3 regions of the Streptomyces sp. MGP-P1 genome follow, and region 3 is predicted to be linked to each of the others. Evidence: riboswitches for the same ligand, from Rfam matches in the RefSeq annotation. Region 3 holds a riboswitch; each other region holds the start of a gene.
The links. Region 3 has a riboswitch for cobalamin ahead of metE (5-methyltetrahydropteroyltriglutamate--homocysteine S-methyltransferase). Riboswitches for the same ligand answer to the same signal wherever they lie in the genome.
Positions count from the first base shown of each region.

Region 1: it holds a riboswitch for cobalamin, as region 3 does, so the genes downstream of both, AC3CH1_RS23270 (ABC transporter substrate-binding protein) here and metE (5-methyltetrahydropteroyltriglutamate--homocysteine S-methyltransferase) in region 3, are expected to answer to the same signal.
Region 2: it holds a riboswitch for cobalamin, as region 3 does, so the genes downstream of both, AC3CH1_RS29190 (cobalamin biosynthesis protein) here and metE (5-methyltetrahydropteroyltriglutamate--homocysteine S-methyltransferase) in region 3, are expected to answer to the same signal.

Region 1 covers NZ_JBYMEM010000007.1:352,757-359,286, forward strand. Annotated here, with positions in the region: gene AC3CH1_RS23240 (isochorismatase family protein) at 1-294, opposite strand, end outside; gene AC3CH1_RS23245 (nicotinate phosphoribosyltransferase) at 524-1,852, opposite strand; gene clpS (ATP-dependent Clp protease adapter ClpS) at 1,932-2,249, shown strand; gene AC3CH1_RS23255 (DUF2017 domain-containing protein) at 2,327-2,938, shown strand; gene AC3CH1_RS23260 (amino acid permease) at 3,306-4,754, shown strand; gene AC3CH1_RS23265 (M67 family metallopeptidase) at 4,885-5,307, shown strand; cobalamin riboswitch at 5,378-5,568, shown strand; gene AC3CH1_RS23270 (ABC transporter substrate-binding protein) at 5,607-6,530, shown strand, end outside.
Region 2 covers NZ_JBYMEM010000007.1:1,717,374-1,723,903, reverse strand. Annotated here, with positions in the region: gene AC3CH1_RS29210 (alpha/beta hydrolase) at 1-239, opposite strand, end outside; gene AC3CH1_RS29205 (class II aldolase/adducin family protein) at 433-1,092, opposite strand; gene AC3CH1_RS29200 (inorganic phosphate transporter) at 1,370-2,632, shown strand; gene AC3CH1_RS29195 (hypothetical protein) at 2,645-2,875, shown strand; cobalamin riboswitch at 3,027-3,155, shown strand; gene AC3CH1_RS29190 (cobalamin biosynthesis protein) at 3,294-4,286, shown strand; gene AC3CH1_RS29185 (cobyric acid synthase) at 4,327-6,024, shown strand; gene AC3CH1_RS29180 (putative cobaltochelatase) at 6,021-6,530, shown strand, end outside.
Region 3 covers NZ_JBYMEM010000001.1:1,115,229-1,121,758, forward strand. Annotated here, with positions in the region: gene AC3CH1_RS05035 (lysine N(6)-hydroxylase/L-ornithine N(5)-oxygenase family protein) at 1-597, opposite strand, end outside; gene AC3CH1_RS05040 (pyridoxal phosphate-dependent decarboxylase family protein) at 660-2,183, opposite strand; gene metE (5-methyltetrahydropteroyltriglutamate--homocysteine S-methyltransferase) at 2,594-4,918, opposite strand; cobalamin riboswitch at 5,083-5,297, opposite strand; gene AC3CH1_RS05050 (hypothetical protein) at 5,625-5,822, shown strand; gene cobF (precorrin-6A synthase (deacetylating)) at 5,912-6,530, opposite strand, start outside.

The DNA of each region.
Region 1 (6,530 bases), on a different contig from region 3:
CGTGTCGATCGCGCCGGAGGCGACGGCGGGCGCGAAGTTCGGGTGGAAGCCGACCCCCTCCGTACCGGCGACGCAGTGCACCGGCCAGGAGTGCTCGAAGTCCGGGCTGGGCGAGAAGTGGTCGCCCGGGTCGATGTGGTGGTCGCGGGTGGCCACCACGTGGCGGTAGCCGGGCTGGGCGTCGCCGATCAGGTCGGTGATGGCGGCGGCGACGTCGGCACCGCCCGCCACCGCGAGGCTGCCGCCCTCGCAGAAGTCGTTCTGAACGTCCACGACGATCAATGCGCGGTGCATGGCGGGTGTCCTTCGGTGGGGGCGGGAGCGGATGGGGCGGGGAGGGGGCTCGTGGGGCCGGAGCGGGATGGCGCCGAGCGGAGGGGGATGGCCGGGGTCTTGGGGTGTGTCCGCGGGTTCGAGCCTAGGCACTGGACCGTCACAATCAAGCCCGTCCGCCAAACCCCCGGTTCCGGACCCGGCCGGTCCGGACGCCGGGGCGACCCCCGCGGGCCGCCCCGAGCCGTACTCAGGCGTACTCGGTCGGGATCACGGGCTCGCCCCGGGACAGCTGGATCGCCGACATCGGCAGCCCCGCGCGCGCGGCCACGTGCCGCTCCCGCACCGCGTCCAGCGGCTCGCGGGCGACCACCTCGCCCGCCCGGGCCAGCTCCACCAGCAGCTGCCGGTCGGCCAGCTCCTCGGGGACCGGACCGGTGCCGATCACCTCGGCCTCGGCGACGCCGTGCGCGTCGGTCCGGCGGGCGGCCCACTTGCGGCCGCCCCTCGACGACTTCGCGCCGAGCGACTTCTTCGCCACCGGCACCAGCGGGGCGTCCGGCTCCGCCGAGCCGGCGCGGGCCACCAGCTTGTAGACCATGGAGCAGGTGGGGTGCCCGCTCCCGGTGACGAGCTGGGTGCCGACCCCGTACGCGTCCACCGGCGCGGCGGCCAGCGAGGCGATGGCGTACTCGTCCAGGTCCGAGGTCACCACGATCTTCGTGTCCGTCGCCCCCAGCTCGTCCAGCTGCTGCCGCACCCGGTGCGCGACCAGGAGCAGGTCCCCGGAGTCGATCCGTACGGCGCCCAGCTCGGGCCCCGCGATCTCGACGGCCGCCCGGACCGCCTCGGTCACGTCGTACGTGTCGACCAGCAGCGTCGTGCCCCGGCCCAGCGAGTCCACCTGCGCCCGGAAGGCGTCGCGCTCGGTGTCGTGCAGCAGGGTGAAGGCGTGCGCGCTCGTGCCGACGGTCGGGATCGCCCAGCGGAAGCCGGCCGCCAGGTCGGAGGTGGCGTCGAAGCCACCGACGTACGCGGCGCGGGCCGAGGCGACCGCGGAGAGCTCGTGGGTGCGGCGCGCGCCCATCTCGATCAGCCGGCGCTCCCCGGCGGCGGCCGACATCCGCGAGGCGGCGGCGGCGATGGCGGAGTCGTGGTTGAGGATGGAGAGGATCACCGTCTCCAGCAGCACGCACTCGGCGAAGGAACCCTCCACGCGCAGGATCGGGGAGCCGGGGAAGTAGACCTCGCCCTCCGGGTAGCCCCAGATGTCGCCGCCGAAGCGGTAGTCGGCCAGCCATTCGAGGGTGGGCTCGTCGACGATCTCCTGCTGCCGCAGGAAGCCGATCATCTCGTCGTCGAAGTGGAAGTTCTCCACCGCGTCCAGCACCCGGCCGGTGCCCGCGACGACTCCGTAGCGCCGCCCCTCGGGCAGCCGGCGGGTGAACGCCTCGAAGACCGAGTGCCGGTCGGCGGTGCCGGCCTTGAGGGCCGCCTGCACCATGGTCAGCTCGTACTGGTCGGTGAAGAGCGCGGTCGACGGAACGCCGACCCGTCGCCCGAGGTCCGCTGAGTTCATGGCTGGGATGCTACCCCCTATTCGTCAAAGTGACGAGATGTGGGGTCCGTTTATGCGCGGAACCCGCCCGGGTGGCAGCATGGGACAGGTGAGCGTTGCTACCCCGCTAGAGATCGAACGTCCCGATTCGGCCGAGGAGACCTTCGCGGTCCCCGAGCCGGACGTCCCGTGGGTGACGCTCGTCCACAATGACCCGGTCAACCTCATGAGCTACGTGACCTACGTCTTCCAGGCCTACTTCGGCTACCCGAAGGACAAGGCCCACCGGCTCATGATGGACGTGCACCAGAAGGGCCGCGCCGTCGTCTCCAGCGGGAGCCGCGAGGAGATGGAACGCGACGTCCAGGCCATGCACGGATACGGACTGTGGGCCACCCTCACCCAGGACCGCAACTAGGGGCCCGGGCCCCCTACAGGGCCCCGCCCCCTCGTCCCGCCCTCCCCCGCCCCGTTCGACCCACCATCGGAGAATCCATGGCCGGCCATTTCGAGGCCACCCCAGGCGGCGGCGCGGCCGTCGCGCTCGACGAGGTCGAGATCTCCATCCTGCGCTCCCTCGCCGTCCAGCTGCTCGAACTGATCGGCCCCGGCGAGACGCCCGCCGCCGGCGAGGACCCGCTCGCCGCCCTCTTCGCCGAGGGCCCCAGCAAGCCACCGTCCGACCCGGCGCTCGCCCGGCTCTTCCCCGACGCCTACGGCGGCCCCGACCGGCCCGCCGAGGGCGGAAAGCCGGAGGAGGAGCTCCGCGAGCTGTCCTCCGAGTTCCGCCGCTTCACCGAGAACGACCTGCGCTCCGGCAAGCGCGAGGACGCCGTCACCGTCGTCCGCACCCTGGACGCGCTCTCGCCCGCCGGGGACGGCGGCGCCGTCCTCACCCTCACCGGCGACGAGTGCCGCAGCTGGCTGCGCTCCCTCAACGACCTGCGCCTGACCATCGGCACCCGGCTGGAGGTCTCCGACGAGGACGAGGGCGACGAGGGCTCGCTCTACCGTCTCCCCGACGCCGATCCGCGCAAGCCGATGGTGATGGCCTACCTCTGGCTCGGCGCACTCCAGGAAACGCTCGTCGAAACGCTCATGCCGTAGAGCCGTAGTGCCGTGATGCCGTAATGCCCTGAACGGAGAGGGCGCCCCCCGCCATGCCGGGGCGGGCGCCCTCTGTTCGCTCAACGGATGCTCAGATCCGCATAACGATCGCACCAAGTGATCCGGCCTTTTCGTGCCGGACGGAACCCCTTGCCCGCTTTTTCCTGTGTCGTGCGCCACAGAATGTCCCACCGTGTCCCGTGACGGCCGTGATAAATCTTCACGACCGCCCGGGAACGCCACCCCTGTTCCCGGGGGCGCCGGAAACCGGCCGAACGCCGGCGGCACTCCATCCATATCCGGGGGGATCAGGACCTGATCCGCAGCTCTGTGAGGCGCGGATCGGCGTGGAGAAAGGCGCACCACCATGACATCGGCGCAGGTCGACGAGGGACAGGCCGACAAGGGCCGGCCCGGCGACGCCGGGGAATCCGGGACCAGTGGCGAGGGATACCAGCGCGGTCTGGGCGCTCGCCAGATTCAGATGATCGCCATCGGCGGAGCCATCGGCACCGGGCTCTTCCTCGGCGCGGGCAAAGCCATCGACCGGGCCGGACCCAGCCTCATCCTGGCCTACGTCATCGCGGGCCTGGTCATCTTCTTCATCATGCGGGCCCTGGGCGAACTCCTCATGTACCGCCCGGTCTCCGGCTCCTTCTCGGAGTACGCCCGGGAATTCCTCGGCCCGTTCTTCGGATTCGTCACCGGCTGGACCTACTGGCTCTTCTGGGTCGTCACCGGAATCACCGAAGTCACCGCCGCCGCCACCTATATGACGTACTGGTGGAACATTCCGCAGTGGCTGTCCGCCCTCGTGTTCACCGTCATTCTGTACGGCGCCAACCTGATCTCCGTGAAGCTCTTCGGTGAGCTGGAGTTCTGGTTCTCCATGGTCAAGGTCACCGCCATCATCGGCATGATCCTGATCTGCGCGGGCGTCCTCACCGTCGGATTCTCCGACGCCGGCGACACCGCCACCGTCGCCAACCTCTGGAACGACGGCGGATTCTTCCCCAACGGCATCACCGGCACGCTCATGACGCTCCAGATCGTCATGTTCGCCTTCCTCGCCGTGGAACTCGTCGGCGTCACCGCCGGGGAGTCCAAGGACCCCAAGACCGTGCTGCCCAAGGCCATCAACACCGTGCCGTGGCGCATCGCCGTCTTCTACGTCGGCGCGCTGATCATGATCCTCTCGGTCGTGCCGTGGTCCACCTTCAAGCCCGGCGTCTCCCCGTTCGTGAAGGCCTTCGAGGAGATGGGATTCAGCGTCGGCGCCGCCATCGTCAACTTCGTCGTCCTCACCGCCGCGCTCTCCTCCTGCAACTCCGGCATGTACTCCACCGGCCGCATGCTCCGCGACCTCGCCCTCAACGGCCAGGGCCCCCGCGCCTTCACCAAGCTGACGAAGAACGGCCTGCCGCTGGTGGGCACCACGTTCTCCGCCGCCCTGATGCTCGTCGGCGTGGGGATCAACTACCAGTGGCCCGGCGAGGCGTTCAACTACGTCGTCTCCTTCGCCACGATCTCCGGCATGTGGGCCTGGATCATGATCCTGTGCAGCCAGATCCGCTACCGCCGCATGGCCGACGCGGGCCTGCTCCCGCAGTCCTCGTTCAAGGCCCCCGGAGCCCCGTACACGAGCTGGTTCGCGCTCCTGTTCATCGGCATGGTCATCGTGATGATGGCGATCGACGAGGACGCCAGGATCTCGCTCTACTGCGCACCGCTGTGGGCGCTCATCCTCTTCGTCTCCTACCGGGCGCTCCAGGCGCGCACCCCCGAGAAGAAGACCACCACCGAGACCCACCGCTGACCCGAGGGCGGGCCCCACACCGCCCTCCTCCCGGACCGCCCCGGCCGCCCCAACGGCCGGCGTGTCCAGCATGCGGCCCCTTCCGTACCACCCACCGGTACGGAAGGGGCCGCCTGCATATCCTGGCGCCATGCTGACCATCACCCAGGCGCTCCACGACCAGATCGTCGCCCACTCCCGCGCCGACCACCCCGACGAGGCGTGCGGAGTGGTCGCGGGCCCGGCCGGGTCGGACCGCCCCGAGCGCTTCATCCCGATGCTCAACGCCGCCCGCTCGCCCACGTTCTACGAGTTCGACTCGGCCGACCTCCTCAAGCTCTACCGCGAGATGGACGACCGCGACGAGGACCCCGTGATCGTCTACCACTCGCACACGGCGACCGAGGCCTACCCCTCCCGCACCGACGTCACCTACGCCAACGAACCCGGCGCCCACTACGTCCTGGTCTCCACCGCCGACACCGATGACGCCGGACCCTTCCAGTTCCGCTCGTACCGCATCGTGGACGGCGAGATCACCGAGGAAGACGTGCGGATCGTCGAGGCGTACTGACCCACCAGGGACCTACCAGGGACCCACCAGGGACCCACCGGGAACCCACCAGGGTGCACCCGCAGGCCCCCCGCACCCGCACGGGTCTGGCACACTGCCCCCACACCCAACAAGGCAGCAGGAACCAGGAAGCCGGTGCGAATCCGGCACGGTCCCGCCACTGTGACCGGGCCCCCTCCCACGCGGACGACTCCCCAGCGGACGACGTCGCACCGGAGGGCGGCCCGGAAGTCAGGAACTGGCCCGCCGCCTTCTCGCATCGACCAGGGGACGCGGAAATCCCCCGGAGAGGCCTCGCCATGTCCCGGCGCACCCCCGCGCTCATAGCCGCCGCCGTGCTGCTCCCGCTCGCCCTCACCGCCTGCTCCACCCCGGACGGCGAAGCCGCCGCCGGGAACAGGGCCGAGGCGAAGAGCGACGGATTCCCCTACACCGTGAAGAACTGCGGTGTCACCACCACGTTCGAGGCCCCGCCGAAGCGCGTCGTCACCATGAACCAGCACGTCACCGAGATCATGCTGGAACTGGGCCTGGCGAAATCCCTCGTCGGCACCGCCTACCTCGACGACCAGGTCCTGCCGAAGTACGGACAGGACTACGCGTCCGTCCCCGTCATCGCCAAGGAGTACCCCTCCTACGAGCAGCTCCTCGCAACCAACCCCGACTTCGTCTACGGCGGCTACGGCAGCGCCTTCACCGCCGGCGACGGCCGCAGCCGAGCGGCGCTGAAGAAGTCCGGCATCGAGAGCCGGCTCAACACCGAGAGCTGCACCAAGGGCGACCAGCCCATGGACACCCTCTACGAGGAGATCCGCCAGGTCGGCCGCACCTTCGGCGTCCCCGACCGCGCCGAGGCCTGGATCAAGCAGGCCAAGGCAGACAACACCGCCACCGCGAAGAAACTCGCCGGCCTGAAGCCCGTCCCCGTCTTCGTCTACGACAGCGGCGACAAGACCGCCTTCACCGCGGGCGGCGAGGGCATCGGCAACGAACTGATCGAGCGGGCCGGCGGCACCAACGTCTTCGCCGACCTCGACAAGCCCTTCGGCGACGCCTCCTGGGAGAACGTCGTCGCCCGGCGGCCCGAAGCCATCGTCATCTACGACTACGGCGCCACCACCGTCGAACAGAAGAAGAAGCGCCTCCTCACCGACCCGGCCCTCGCCGACGTCCCCGCCATCAAGAACAAGCGCTTCGCGGTCATGCCGCTCTCCGACGCCGTC
Region 2 (6,530 bases), on a different contig from region 3:
GCGTGGACGCCGGGTCCGGACAGGCCGTAGGTGCCGGGCCTGAGCGCCGAGAAGGACCGGGTCAGGGTGACCTGTCCGGCCGCCGTGGCGTGCACGGTGAGTCTGCGGTCGGCGGGGAGGGGACGTCCGGGCGCCGCTTTGAGGGCGACGCCGCTGGCGTACCGGCCGGCCGCGACCGCTGTCGCACCGACGCCGAGGATCGTGGTGACGGCCGTTGCCGTCGCGGTTACCGGGCGCACCGCTTCAGTGTCGCGGGGCGGGCGGCGGGCTGCCAGTGGGCGGGGCCGTCCGGGGCCGGGCCCGGGGCCGGGCCCGCCCCGGAGCCGTGGCCCGGGCACGGCGGTTCACGCGGGTGCCCGGGGGCAGGCGCGGGTGCCTGGAGGCAGGCGGGGGTCACGGGGGCAGGCGCGGGTGCCCGGAGGCAGGCGCGGGTCAGCCGGGCTGGCCGTATCCCTTGAGCGCTTCCGTCACCTCGTGCAGCTGGGCCGCGTCGAGCATGGCCGGGGTGCGGCCGGGTACGGAGCTCGCGGTGAGCCAGAGGCGGCAGAGCCACTCCAGTTGGGCGGTGCGCTCGTAGGCCTGGTCGAGCGTGTCGCCGTAGGTGACGGTGCCGTGGTTGGCCAGCAGACAGCCGGTGCGGCCCGCCAGGGCCCCGAGCATGGCCTCGGCCAGTTCCGGGGTGCCGTAGCGGGCGTAGGCGGCGGTGCGGACGGGGCCGCCGAGGATGGCGGCGGCGTAGTGGACGAGCGGCACCTCGGTGACGAGGGTGGAGACGGCGGTGGCGTGCACGGCGTGGGTGTGGACCACGGCGGCGGCGTCGGTGGAGCGGTAGACGGCCAGGTGGAGGGGGAGCTCGCTGGTCGGACCGAGGTCGCCGAGGACCTGGCGGCCTTCCAGATCCACTCCGACCGCGTCGTGGGGTCCGAGCCGGTCGTAGGGCACCCCGCTGGGCGTGACCAGGACCAGGTCGCCGACGCGGGCCGACACGTTGCCCGAGGTGCCGACGACCAGGCCGTCCGCCGCGCTGCGGCGGGCGGTCGCGACGACGTCCAGCCAGGTCCGGCCGACGGATTCCGGGTGCTGCTCGCTCATGGGGCGAGCGTAGGGGTCAAGAGGCGCAACCGGAACGTCACATAAGAGGTGACGGAGGTCTCTTCCGAGTGCCGAACAACCGTTCAAAACGTTCGCCGTCCAGTGGCAGAGGACAGCCCACACCCCACCTCACAGGCCTCGCGCAGCCCCTCCCGCGGACAAGCGGAGGCGACCCACTCCGTTTGGAGTCACCGCAACGCCCTGCCCAGTTCATCTTCCGTTCATTCAGGTTGCCTACGGTCCACGTGCCACTGACGTCGAACGATTGCCTGGGTAAATGGAACACATCACGCTGCTGCTTGCGATTGTGGTCGTGACAGCTCTCGTGTTCGATTTCACGAACGGTTTCCACGACACCGCCAACGCGATGGCTACGACCATCTCGACCGGCGCTCTGAAGCCCAAGACAGCGGTGGCGATGTCCGCCGTTCTCAACCTGATCGGCGCGTTCCTGTCGGTGGAGGTCGCCAAGACGATCTCCGGCGGGATCGTCAACGAGGACGGCCTCAGAACCGAGGTCATCTTCGCGGCGCTCGTCGGCGCCATCCTGTGGAATCTCCTGACCTGGCTGGTCGGCCTGCCCTCCAGCTCCTCCCACGCCCTGTTCGGCGGTCTGATCGGCGCCGCGGTCATGTCGGCCGGCTGGTCCTCGATCAACGGCGGCACCGTCGTCACCAAGGTGCTGCTCCCGGCGATCGCCGCCCCGCTGGTCGCCGGCCTCGCCGCGATGCTCGCCACGCGGCTGACGTACCGGATCAACCGGAACGTCACCGACGAGGGACAGCTGAAGTCGACGGCCAAGGGCTACCGGGCCGGACAGATCGCCTCCGCCGGTCTCGTCTCGCTCGCCCACGGCACCAACGACGCCCAGAAGACGATGGGCATCATCACGCTGGCCCTGGTCACCGGCGGCGTCCTCGCCCCCGGCTCCAACCCGCCGATGTGGGTCATCGTCTCCGCCGGTGTGGCCATCGCGCTCGGCACCTACCTCGGCGGCTGGCGCATCATCCGCACGATGGGCAAGGGACTGACCGACCTCCAGCCGCCGCAGGGCTTCGCCGCCCAGACCAGCGCGGCGACGGTCATCCTCGCCTCCTCGCACCTCGGCTTCTCGCTCTCCACCACCCAGTCCTGCTCCGGTGCCGTCATGGGCGCGGGCCTCGGCCGCAAGGGGGGCGTGGTCCGCTGGTCCACCGCCACCCGGATGTTCGTCGCCTGGGGGCTGACGCTCCCGGCGGCCGGCCTGATCGGTGCGGGCGCCGAGTTCCTGACCAAGCAGGGCCCCTGGGGCATCGCCGTCACGGCGGTCATCCTGGTGGGCGGTTCGTTCGCCATCTGGCTGGCCTCGCGCCGCCAGCCGGTCGACCACACCAACGTCAACGACACGGACGGGGACGGCGAGCGCCAGGGCGTCGTCACCACCGCCATGGCGGCGGTCCAGCCGCCGCCCATCGGCGGCCCGGCCTCCGACCTCGCAACCACCCTCCCGGCCCCGGCCCCGTCGCCCGACGACCCGGCCCGGCCGCCGGCCAAGGTGTAAGGACAGATCCGCATGAAAATCGACTGGGCAGCTCTCGCCTCCGTCTTCGGTGTCAGCCTCGTGGTCACCGTCGCGCTGGTCGGCCTCTTCACCCTGGGCATCGTCGCCCTCTCCAAGCAGTCCGCCACGGCCGGAGGCAGCGCCTCCGGAGGGTCGGTCGCGCTGGCGCGCACCGGCGCGTACGCCTGCTTCGCGGCGTGCGTGGCGGCGGTCGCGTACGGGATCTACCTGATCGTCGCCTGACCCCGCACCCCGCACCCCCTCGGGCCGGACACACTCGCGTGTGTCCGGCCCGATGTGTGTCTGCGCACAGTGGAGCCTGGCAGGTCAACAGTGAGTTGACGGTTGTTCGCGGGGCGTGGTGGACTGCCGGAGCCATTTACGGCGACAGCAGAGGAAGCCGGTGCGAATCCGGCGCGGTCCCGCCACTGTCACCGGGGAGCGCTCCCCCACACGGAACGTCACGGCCCGCTCACGCGGGCTGGAAGGCCGGGGGAACCGCGGATCCGGAAGCCAGGAGACTCTCGTCGCCGGTCACGTCGAACCAGGGCGCGGACCCTGAGTGAGGACCTACGCCATGCCCGGCCGCCGTGCGCCGCTTCCTGTGCCCCCCACGACAGGCCCTCGCGCCGGAACATCTCTCCCCGCGACCGGCTGAGCCATGCGTGCCGACCGCGTTTTCGCGTACGGCGCCACGGCCGGGCTGATCGCCGACGCCCTGCTCGGCGACCCCCGCCGGGGCCACCCCGTAGCCGGATTCGGCCGCGCCGCCGCGCGGGTGGAGTCCCTGCTGTGGCGTGACGATCGGGGCCGGGGCGCGCTGCACACTTTCGTCTGCGCCGGAGGCGCCGTGGGGGCCGCCGCGTTGACCGCGCGCGCCGTCCGGGGACGCCCCGCGCTCGCCGTCGCGCTGACCGCCGTCACCGCCTGGTCCGTCGTCGGCGGGACGTCACTGGGGCGGGAGGCCCGCGCCGTCGGCGGCGCCCTGGCCGCCGGGGACCTGGAGGTGGCACGGGAGCGCCTGCCGCATCTGTGCGGGCGCGATCCGCACTCCCTGGACGGGCCGGGGATCGCCCGCGCGGTCGTCGAGTCGGTCGCCGAGAACACCTCGGACGCCGTCGTCGGCGCACTGGTGTGGGGGGCGATCGGCGGGGTGCCGGGGCTCGTCGGCTTCCGGGCGGTGAACACGCTCGACGCGATGGTCGGCCACAAGTCGCCCCGCTACCGCCGTTACGGCTGGGCCTCGGCCCGCCTCGACGACCTCGCGGGGTGGCCCGGTGCCCGGCTGACGGCCGCGCTGGCCGTGGCGGGCGGCGGGCGGCCCCGGGAGGCCGTACGCGCCTGGAGGGCGGACGCCCGGCGTCACCCGAGCCCGAACGCGGGGCCGGTGGAGGCCGCGTTCGCGGGGGCGCTCGGCGTACGGCTGGGCGGGACCCTGGCGTACGCGGGGCGCGTCGAGCACCGGCCGGTGCTGAACGGGGAGTCCGGGCGGGACGTGCGGGGCGCGGACATCGAACGTGCGGTACGGCTGTCGCGCCGGGTGAGCACGCTGGCCCTCGGCGTGTGCGTGGCGGGGCGGCTGTTCGCGGGCCGCGTGGTCGCGGGACGGTCGGCGGCAGGACGGCGGCGGGGTCGGGGGCGAGGGCGGTCATGAACGGTCCGGCACGGAACGCGGTACGGGAACGGGAGCGGGTATGAGCGGCGGGCTGCTGGTCGCGGGGACCACATCGGACGCGGGCAAGAGCGTCGTCACGGCGGGCATCTGCCGGTGGCTGGTGCGCCGGGGCGTGAAGGTCGCGCCCTTCAAGGCCCAGAACATGTCCTTGAACTCCTTCGTGACTCGGCAGGGCGCGGAGATCGGCCGGGCCCAGGCGATGCAGGCGCAGGCCGCCCGGGTGGAGCCGACGGCCCTGATGAACCCGGTGCTGCTGAAACCCGGCAGTGACCGGTCCAGCCAGGTCGTGCTGATGGGCAAGCCGGTGGGGGAGATGAGCGCCCGGGGGTACCACGGGGGGCGGCAGGAAGCGTTGCTCGGGACGGTGACGGACTGTCTGGAGGAGCTGCGGTCCACCTACGACGCGGTCATCTGCGAAGGAGCCGGGTCCCCGGCCGAGATCAACCTGCGGCGCACGGACATCGTGAACATGGGGATCGCGCGGGCCGCGAGGTTCCCGGTCCTGGTGGTCGGGGACATCGACCGGGGCGGGGTCTTCGCCTCCTTCTTCGGGACGACGGCGCTGTTGAGCGCGGAGGACCAGGCGCTCGTCGCGGGCTATCTGGTGAACAAGTTCCGGGGCGACGTCTCGCTGCTGGAGCCGGGCCTCGACATGCTGTACGGGCTGACCGGGCGGCGGACGTACGGGGTGCTGCCCTACGCCCACGGGCTCGGCATCGACGAGGAGGACGGACTGCGGCTGTCCCTGCGGGGTGCGGTGCGGGAGTCGGTCGTGGCTCCCCCGCACGGCGAGGACGTGCTGCGGGTGGCGGTCTGCGCCGTGCCGCTGATGTCGAACTTCACGGACGTGGACGCGCTGGCCGCCGAACCGGGCGTCGTCGTGCGGTTCGTGGACCGGGCGGAGGAGCTGGCCGACGCGGACCTGGTGATCGTGCCCGGGACGCGCGGCACGGTGAAGGCGCTGGCCTGGCTGCGTGAGCGGGGCCTCGCGGACGCGCTGGTGCGCAGGGCCGCGGAGGGCCGGCCGGTGCTGGGGATCTGCGGCGGGTTCCAGGTGCTCGGCGAGCGGATCGAGGACGAGGTGGAGTCGCGGGCCGGCGTCGTGGACGGGCTCGGGCTGCTGCCGGTGCGCGTCCGCTTCGACCGGGACAAGACGCTGGCGCGGCCGGTCGGTTCGGCGCTGGGCGAGCCGGTGGAGGGGTACGAGATCCACCACGGGGTGGCCGATGTGCGGGGCGGGGAGCCGTTCCTCGACGGGTGCCGGGTGGGGGCGGTGTGGGGGACGCACTGGCACGGGTCGCTGGAGAGCGACGCGTTCCGGCGGCGGTTCCTGGTGGAGGTGGCCCGGGCCGCCGGGCGGCGGTTCGTGCCGGCGCCGGACACGAGTTTCGGGGTGTTGCGGGAGGAGCAGCTGGATCGGCTCGGGGATCTGGTGGAGGAGCACGCGGACACGGACGCGTTGTGGCGGTTGATCGAGGAGGGGGCGCCCGCGGGGTTGCCGTTCGTGCCGCCGGGGGCGCCGCCGTCGAGCGCGGGTGCTCCGGAGAGCCGGGGCGCTGCCCCGGACCCCGCTCCTCGATCGCCGGAGGGGCTGGAAATGGCTCGCCCGGAGGCGCTGGGAGAAGCCCGGGAGTTCCGGGAGCTTGATGTTGCCGGGTCCGCTGAGGCAGCGCCTCCGGAGCTTGATTTCGTTGTCGTCGACCAGGAGGCCAAGTGAGTACGCCGTATCCCTTCACCGCGATCGTCGGGCAGGACGACCTGCGGCTCGGGCTGTTGCTGAACGCGGTCAGTCCGGCTGTCGGCGGGGTGCTCGTGCGGGGCGAGAAGGGGACCGCCAAGTCCACCGCCGTGCGCGCGCTCGCCGCCCTCGTGCCGGAGGTGTCCGTCGTGCCGGGGTGCCGGTTCTCCTGTGATCCCGTCTCCCCCGATCCGGCGTGTCCCGACGGCCCGCACGAGGAGGCCGCCGGTGTGTCGCGGGCCGCGCGGACCGTGGAGCTGCCCGTCGGCGCGTCCGAGGACCGGCTCGTGGGGGCGCTGGACATCGAGCGGGCGCTGTCGGACGGCGTGAAGGCGTTCGAGCCGGGGCTGCTGGCCGACGCGCACCGCGGGATCCTGTACGTCGACGAGGTCAACCTGCTCCACGACCACCTGGTGGACCTGCTGCTGGACGCGGCGGCCATGGGCGCCTCGTACGTCGAGCGCGAGGGCGTCTCCGTACGGCAC
Region 3 (6,530 bases):
CAGCAGCCGGTTCCGCTGGGAGAGGTAGTCGGCGGAGTGCAGCACGACGGCGGCCGGGTCCTGGACCAGCTCCCGCAGCGGTTCGGGGACGTGAGGGGCCGTGCCGACGCCGAGAGCGAGGTTGCGGGCATGGGCGAGCCCGGTGGTGAGCGTCTCCCCGTCGGGTCCCAGCCGGGTGAACTCCACGGCGAACGCGTCCTGTCCGGGGTCCCAGGCCACCGTGTCGACCCGGTGACCGAAGCGGGTGGCGGGAAGCTCGGTACTCACCCAGCGCAGATAGCTGTCGAACTCGGAGCGTTGTATGTGGAGTTGCTCGGCGAAGTAGAAGGGGAAGAGCCTGCGGCGGATCTTGAGGTAATTGAGGTAGGACCAGGGGCTGGTGGGCTCGACAAGGCTCACCAGGTCGGCCAGGAAGGGTACTTGGAGTGTTGCTCCCTCGATCAGCAGCCCCGGGTGCCAGTGGAAGGCGGCGCGCTGTTCGTGGAAGACGGTGCGCAGCCCGGGGACGCCGTCGGCGAGCGCGGCGAGAGAGAGGTTGAAGGGCCCTGCCCCCACTCCCAGCAGGTCGAGGGGCGGCGTGCGTTGTCCGGGCGTCATCGGGTTCCTCCGGCGGGGGTCGCTGGATCGGCGGGGGGGTCGTCCCGGGCGCGTCCTGCGCGTCATGTCGACAGCCCTTCCGCCACGGGGGCGTCGGCGTCCTCGGCCGCCTCGGCTTCGGCCACCGCACGGTCGGCCGCCGCCGTGGCGAGGTCGAGCAGGGGCAGCAGGTCGGCGGTGGCCGCGTCCGGGTGCAGCAGGGTGGCCTTCAGCCACAGGCGGCGCCGGCCGTCGCCGTCTTCCGCGACCGCGCGGCCGAGGACGGCACGCCCCTCGGCGAGCAGAGCGCGGCGGACAGCGGCGACCACGGCGTCGCCCGCCTCGTCCGGCAGCGCGTCGGCCACCGCGGGGCGGAACAGCACGGTGCTGATCCCGATGTCGCCGGGGCGGCGGCGCAACGCGGGACGGGCGTCGACGGCCCGGCCGAACTCCTGTGCCGTACGCACGCAGTGCTCCACCAGCTCGCCGAGCCCCCGGCGGCCGAGCGCCCGGAAGGTGACCGCCATCTTCAGGGCGTCGGGGCGCCGGGTGGTGCGGATCGAACGGCCCAGCAGGTCCGGAAGTCCGGCCTCGGTGTCGTCGTCGGCGTTGAGGTAGTCGGCGCGCAGGGACAGCGGCGCGAGCATCCCGGCGTCCGCGACGGCCAGCACTCCGGCGGCGACCGGCTGCCAGCCGAGTTTGTGCAGGTCGAACGTTACGGAGGCGGCGTGCTGCAGGCCCGCGAGCAGCGGGGCCAGCCGCTCGCTGAACAGCAGCGGACCGCCGTAGGCGGCATCGACGTGGAGCTGGGCCGCATGCCGCTCGGCGACACGGGCGATCTCCGGCAGCGGGTCGATGCGTCCCTCGTCGGTGGTACCTGCGGTGGCGACGACCAGCAGGGGTGCCCCGGCGAGGGAGGCCATCTCGTCGTCGAGGGCGGCCGGGTCGATCCGGCCGTCGCGGCAGGCGACGACCACGGGGGCGGGCAGACCGAGCATCCATGCGGCGCGGTGGACGCTGTGGTGGGCGTTGGCTCCGGTCACCACCCGGAGGGCGCCCGGGGCTGCCCGCTCCCGGGCGAGGAGCAGGGCCACCAGGTTGGACTCGGTGCCGCCGCTGGTGATGAGTGCGTCGGGGGCGGGGGCCGCCGGGTGGACCAGGCGGGCCAGGGCGGCCGTGGTCAGCTCTTCGATCACCCCGGCGGCGGGCGCCTGGTCCCAGGAGTCCATGGAGGGGTTGAGGGCCGCCCCGGCCAGGTCCGCCGCGACGGCGACGGCGAGCGGCGGGCAGTGCAGATGGGCGACGCAGGCGGGGTCGGCCGGATCGGCAGCCCCTTCCGCGATCGCGCGGACCAGGTCGCCGAGAGCGGCCTCGGGTCCGATGCCCTCCTCCGGCAGGACCGGGGTGCAGAGGGCGAGGGTGTTCAGGGCCACGGCCTCGGGCCCTCCGGCGGGCAGCGGGCCGCCCCGGGCCGGGGCGGCCTTCTCCAGCGCGTCCAGGACGATCGCGGTGAGGGCCCGTAGCCGGTCCGGCCCGTGCGCACCGCCCGCGACGAGACCTTCCCGCGGTCCTTCCGGGCCGGGAGCCGGCTGCGTACCGTCGCTCACACCCCACGCTCCACGGGGAGTTCGCAGGACGGCAGGCCCTGAGCACGCAACATGGCGAAGTCCTTCGGTCGGAGTACGCGGCGGGTCGTGCGGGTGTGCCGCCCCGCGCGCGGGGCGGCGCCGGTCGCGGAAAGATCCACAACCGGGCATTCGCTGGTTAGGCTAACCTAACTCCGACCGTGCGAAAGAACGCGTTGCCGTCGTACGGGGTGACCCACCGGCGTCCGAACTACCGTTCCCCCGAGCGTAGTCGGGACGGAGCCGACGGCCCATGCGGGCACCCGTGCGGCGACCCCGCCCGCCTGCGCAGACGTGTGGGGCCCGGCCCCGGCCGAGGGTGCCCGCTCCGGAGCCGTACGGGCAGGGCCCGGTGCGGGGGCGGTGGTGACCGCTCCCGCACCGGGCCCGGATCACGCCGCTTCGGTGGGCAGCTCCGCGCGGATCTTCCGCGCGGCGGCGACCAGGTTCTTCAGGGAGGCACGGGTCTCGGGCCAGCCGCGGGTCTTCAGGCCGCAGTCCGGGTTCACCCACAGACGGGTCGCCGGGATGGCCTCAAGCCCCTTGCGCAGCAGGGACGCCGCCTCCTCGGTGCTGGGGATGCGCGGGGAGTGGATGTCGTAGACGCCCGGGCCCGCCTCACGGGGGTAGCCGTGGGCGGCCAGTTCGCGGGCGACCTGCATATGGGAGCGGGCCGCCTCCAGGCTGATGACGTCGGCGTCGAGGTCGTCGATGGCCTGGACGATGTCGCCGAACTCCGCGTAGCACATGTGGGTGTGGATCTGGGTGTCCGGCCGCACCCCGGAGGTGGCGAGCCGGAAGGACTCCGTCGCCCACTCCAGGTACGCGGCGTGCTCGGCCGCCCGCAGCGGCAGCGTCTCGCGCAGCGCGGGCTCGTCGACCTGGATGACCGAAGTGCCGCTGGCCTCCAGGTCGTTGACCTCGTCGTGCAGGGCGAGGGCCACCTGGCGGGCGGTGTCGCCGAGCGGCTGGTCGTCACGGACGAAGGACCAGGCGAGCATGGTGACCGGGCCGGTGAGCATCCCCTTGACGGGGCGTGCGGTCAGCGACTGCGCGTACGTCGTCCAGCGCACCGTCATCGGCCCGGGGCGCGAGATGTCGCCCGCGAGGACCGGCGGCCGGACGTATCGGGTGCCGTAGGACTGCACCCAGCCGTGCTGGGTGGCGAGGTAGCCGGTGAGCTGCTCGGCGAAGTACTGGACCATGTCGTTGCGTTCGGGCTCGCCGTGCACCAGGACGTCCAGTCCGGCCTTCTCCTGGAAGGAGAGGACCTCGCGGATCTCGTCCTTGATGCGCTCCTCGTACCCGGCCTCGTCGATCCGCCCCGCCCGCAGGTCGGCGCGCGCGGTGCGCACTTCGGTGGTCTGCGGGAACGAGCCGATGGTGGTCGTCGGCAGCAGCGGCAGCCCGAGGTGGGCGCGTTGGGCGGCGGCGCGTTCCGGGTACGGCTGGGAGCGTCGGCCGTCCGCGTCGGTGACGGCCGCCGTACGGGCGCGGACGGCCGGGTCGCGGGTGAGCGCCGCGTCGGTGCGGGAGGCCAGGTCGGCGCGGTTGGCCGCGAGTTCGGCCGCGATGGTGTCCGTGCCGCCGGCCAGACCGCGGGCCAGGACGACGATCTCCTCGGTCTTCTGCTGGGCGAAGGCCAGCCAGCGGGCGATCTCCGGATCGATGCCCTGCTCGGCGTCGGCGTCCAGCGGGACGTGGAGGAGGGAACAGGAGGCGGAGACGTCGACCCGGTCGGCGAGGCCGAGGAGGGTGCCGAGGGTGGCGAGCGACTTCTCGTAGTCGTTGATCCAGATGTTGCGGCCGTTCACGACACCGGCGACCAGGCGCTTGTCGGGCAGTCCGCCGGCCGCCGCGAGGTCGTCGAGGTTCCCCGCGCCGGACTCGGTGAAGTCCAGGGCCAGCCCGTCGACGGGGGCCTTGGCCAGGACCGCCAGCGCCTCGCCGAGCCGCCCGAAGTAGGAGGCGACCAGCAGTCGGGGCCGGTCGGCGTGCCCGCCGAGCTCGCGGTAGGCGCGGGCGGCGGCGTTCAGCTCGGCCGGGGTGCGGTCCTGGACGAGTGCGGGTTCGTCGAGCTGCACCCAGGTGGCGCCCGCCGCGCGCAGGTCGGCGAGGACCTCGGCGTACACGGGAAGCAGCCGGTCCAGGAGGGTCAGCGGCTCGAAGTCCGCCGCCACCCCGGGGGCCGCCTTGGCGAGCAGGAGATAGGTGACGGGTCCGACCAGCACCGGCCGGGGCGTCAGATCGAGGGCCAACGCCTCCTGGAACTCGGCCACCTGCTTGGCGGAGTCGGCGGTGAACGCCGTGTCCGGCCCCAACTCAGGGACCAGGTAGTGGTAGTTGGTGTCGAACCACTTCGTCATCTCCAGCGGGGCGACGTCCTGCGTGCCCCGGGCCATGGCGAAGTAGCCGTCGAGAGCGTCGACGTCGACGGCCTCGCGGTGCCGCTCGGGGACGGCGCCGACCATGACGCTGGTGTCCAGGACATGGTCGTAGTACGAGAAGTCACCGGTCGGCACCTCGTGGACTCCGGCCTCGGCGAGCCGCTGCCAGGTTCCCCGGCGCAGCTCGGCGGCGGTCTCCCGGAGGGCGTCGGCGTCGACGCGGCCCTTCCAGTAACCCTCGATGGCCTTCTTCAGTTCACGGTTCCGGCCCTGACGGGGGTAGCCGTACACGGTGGCCTGCGCTGCCGCGGCTGCGGGCTTCGCTGTCACGTGACTCTCCTTCGCGAGCGTGTCTGCGGGACAGACCCCGGGACGGGACGCGGACGCGGAGGGATGACGCACCGGGCGGAGACCGGGACACGTGGAACCGTGTCCGTCCGCCGATGGTTACGCCGACCCGCCCACGAGGTCACCGAGATCTCCGCACGCGAACGGTCGCGTGCGGGCAACGGGCAGGTCTTCGGACTCGCGGGCACGTCTGCCGGGGCAGACACCTAGTGGCCGTCGCTTCCCAGACCCGGCCGGGCCCAGTGCGTATGACGGCGGTCGTTCCCACTCACCGCTGCGGGGCAGTCCCGGATTCCCACCGGGTTCCCTCTTACGACACCCTGCCTGGCGGACAGGGCGAACCAGTTGCGCGGATCAGCCTAGGCGGACTCCCGGCCCGCGCACACCGTTGTTCACACTTCGGATGGTGACGTGAGACACGGGTCGGCGAACTCCCCCGACTCCAGCCCGGACTCCGTCGCGGCGGGACACCACGCCGGGCCACGCCCGTTCTCCGCTCGTTCGGCCGTTCGTCAGCCGCGTGCTGACCGCTGGTCAGTTCGGACGCGTCCACTGGACGTGACAGTGACACAGATATAACCGAATGGCGTAGGGACTGCGGAACCACCGAGCGTCACAAGCCGTTCTTCTTCCCACTACACGGCCGCCGACCCGCGGCGAGGCCGACCGAGGAAACGGAAAACGCCAGATGAAGAAGACAGTCGGGTGGGCCCAGGACGGCGACGACTGGACGATCACCGTGAACGGCACGCTGTATCGCGCGATCGAACGACCGGCGGACGGCCGGGTGCACGACTACCTGGTGCGGGGCGACGACCTCACCGCCGAATGCCCGAGCCTGGGGCACGGGCTCGGCGTGATCAGGGCGCACGAGACCCGGCGCTGAACACCCCTGACACCGCTGTCGGTCCGACGACGAGGTGCGGAGGCCCTCCCCCGCCCGCGCCTCGACGTGGACCCGGCAGTCATCGGCCGTCAGTCGCCGCCCGCGCCGGACGGTCGGCTCAGCAGGTAGGTGTCCATGATCCAGCCGTGCCGTTCGCGGGCCTCCGCACGCAGCCCGCTGATCCGGCCGGCCACCTCGTCGAGCGGTCCGGAGACCAGGATCTCCTCCGGGGTCCCGATGTAGGCGCCCCAGTGGATCCACCATCCCCTGCCCGTCAGCTGCGTGAAGCTCTCGTGGCCGTCGAGCATCACGACGAGGTCGCAGTCCTCGGGGAATCCTTGGGCGAGACGTCGCCCGGGGGTGATGTGGACGGGGCGGCCGACCCGGTTCAGGGTGACGCGGTGCCGGGCGGCGAGGGCGGAGACACTACTGATGCCGGGGATCACCTCGTGGCTGAATTCCACCGTTCCGCGGTCTCGGATGTCGTCGAGGATCGCGAGGGTGCTGTCGTACAGGGACGGGTCGCCCCACACGAGGAAGGCTCCGCACTGCCCCGGTGCTAGCTCCTGGATGATCAGGCGTTCACAGATGTCGGCGCGGCGGTGGCGCCAGTCGTGCACCGCCGCGGTGTAGCGCCCGGCGTCCTGCTGGGTGCGGTCCCGCCACGGGTCCTCGGCCTCGACGACGCGGTAGGGGCCGGTCAGGTGT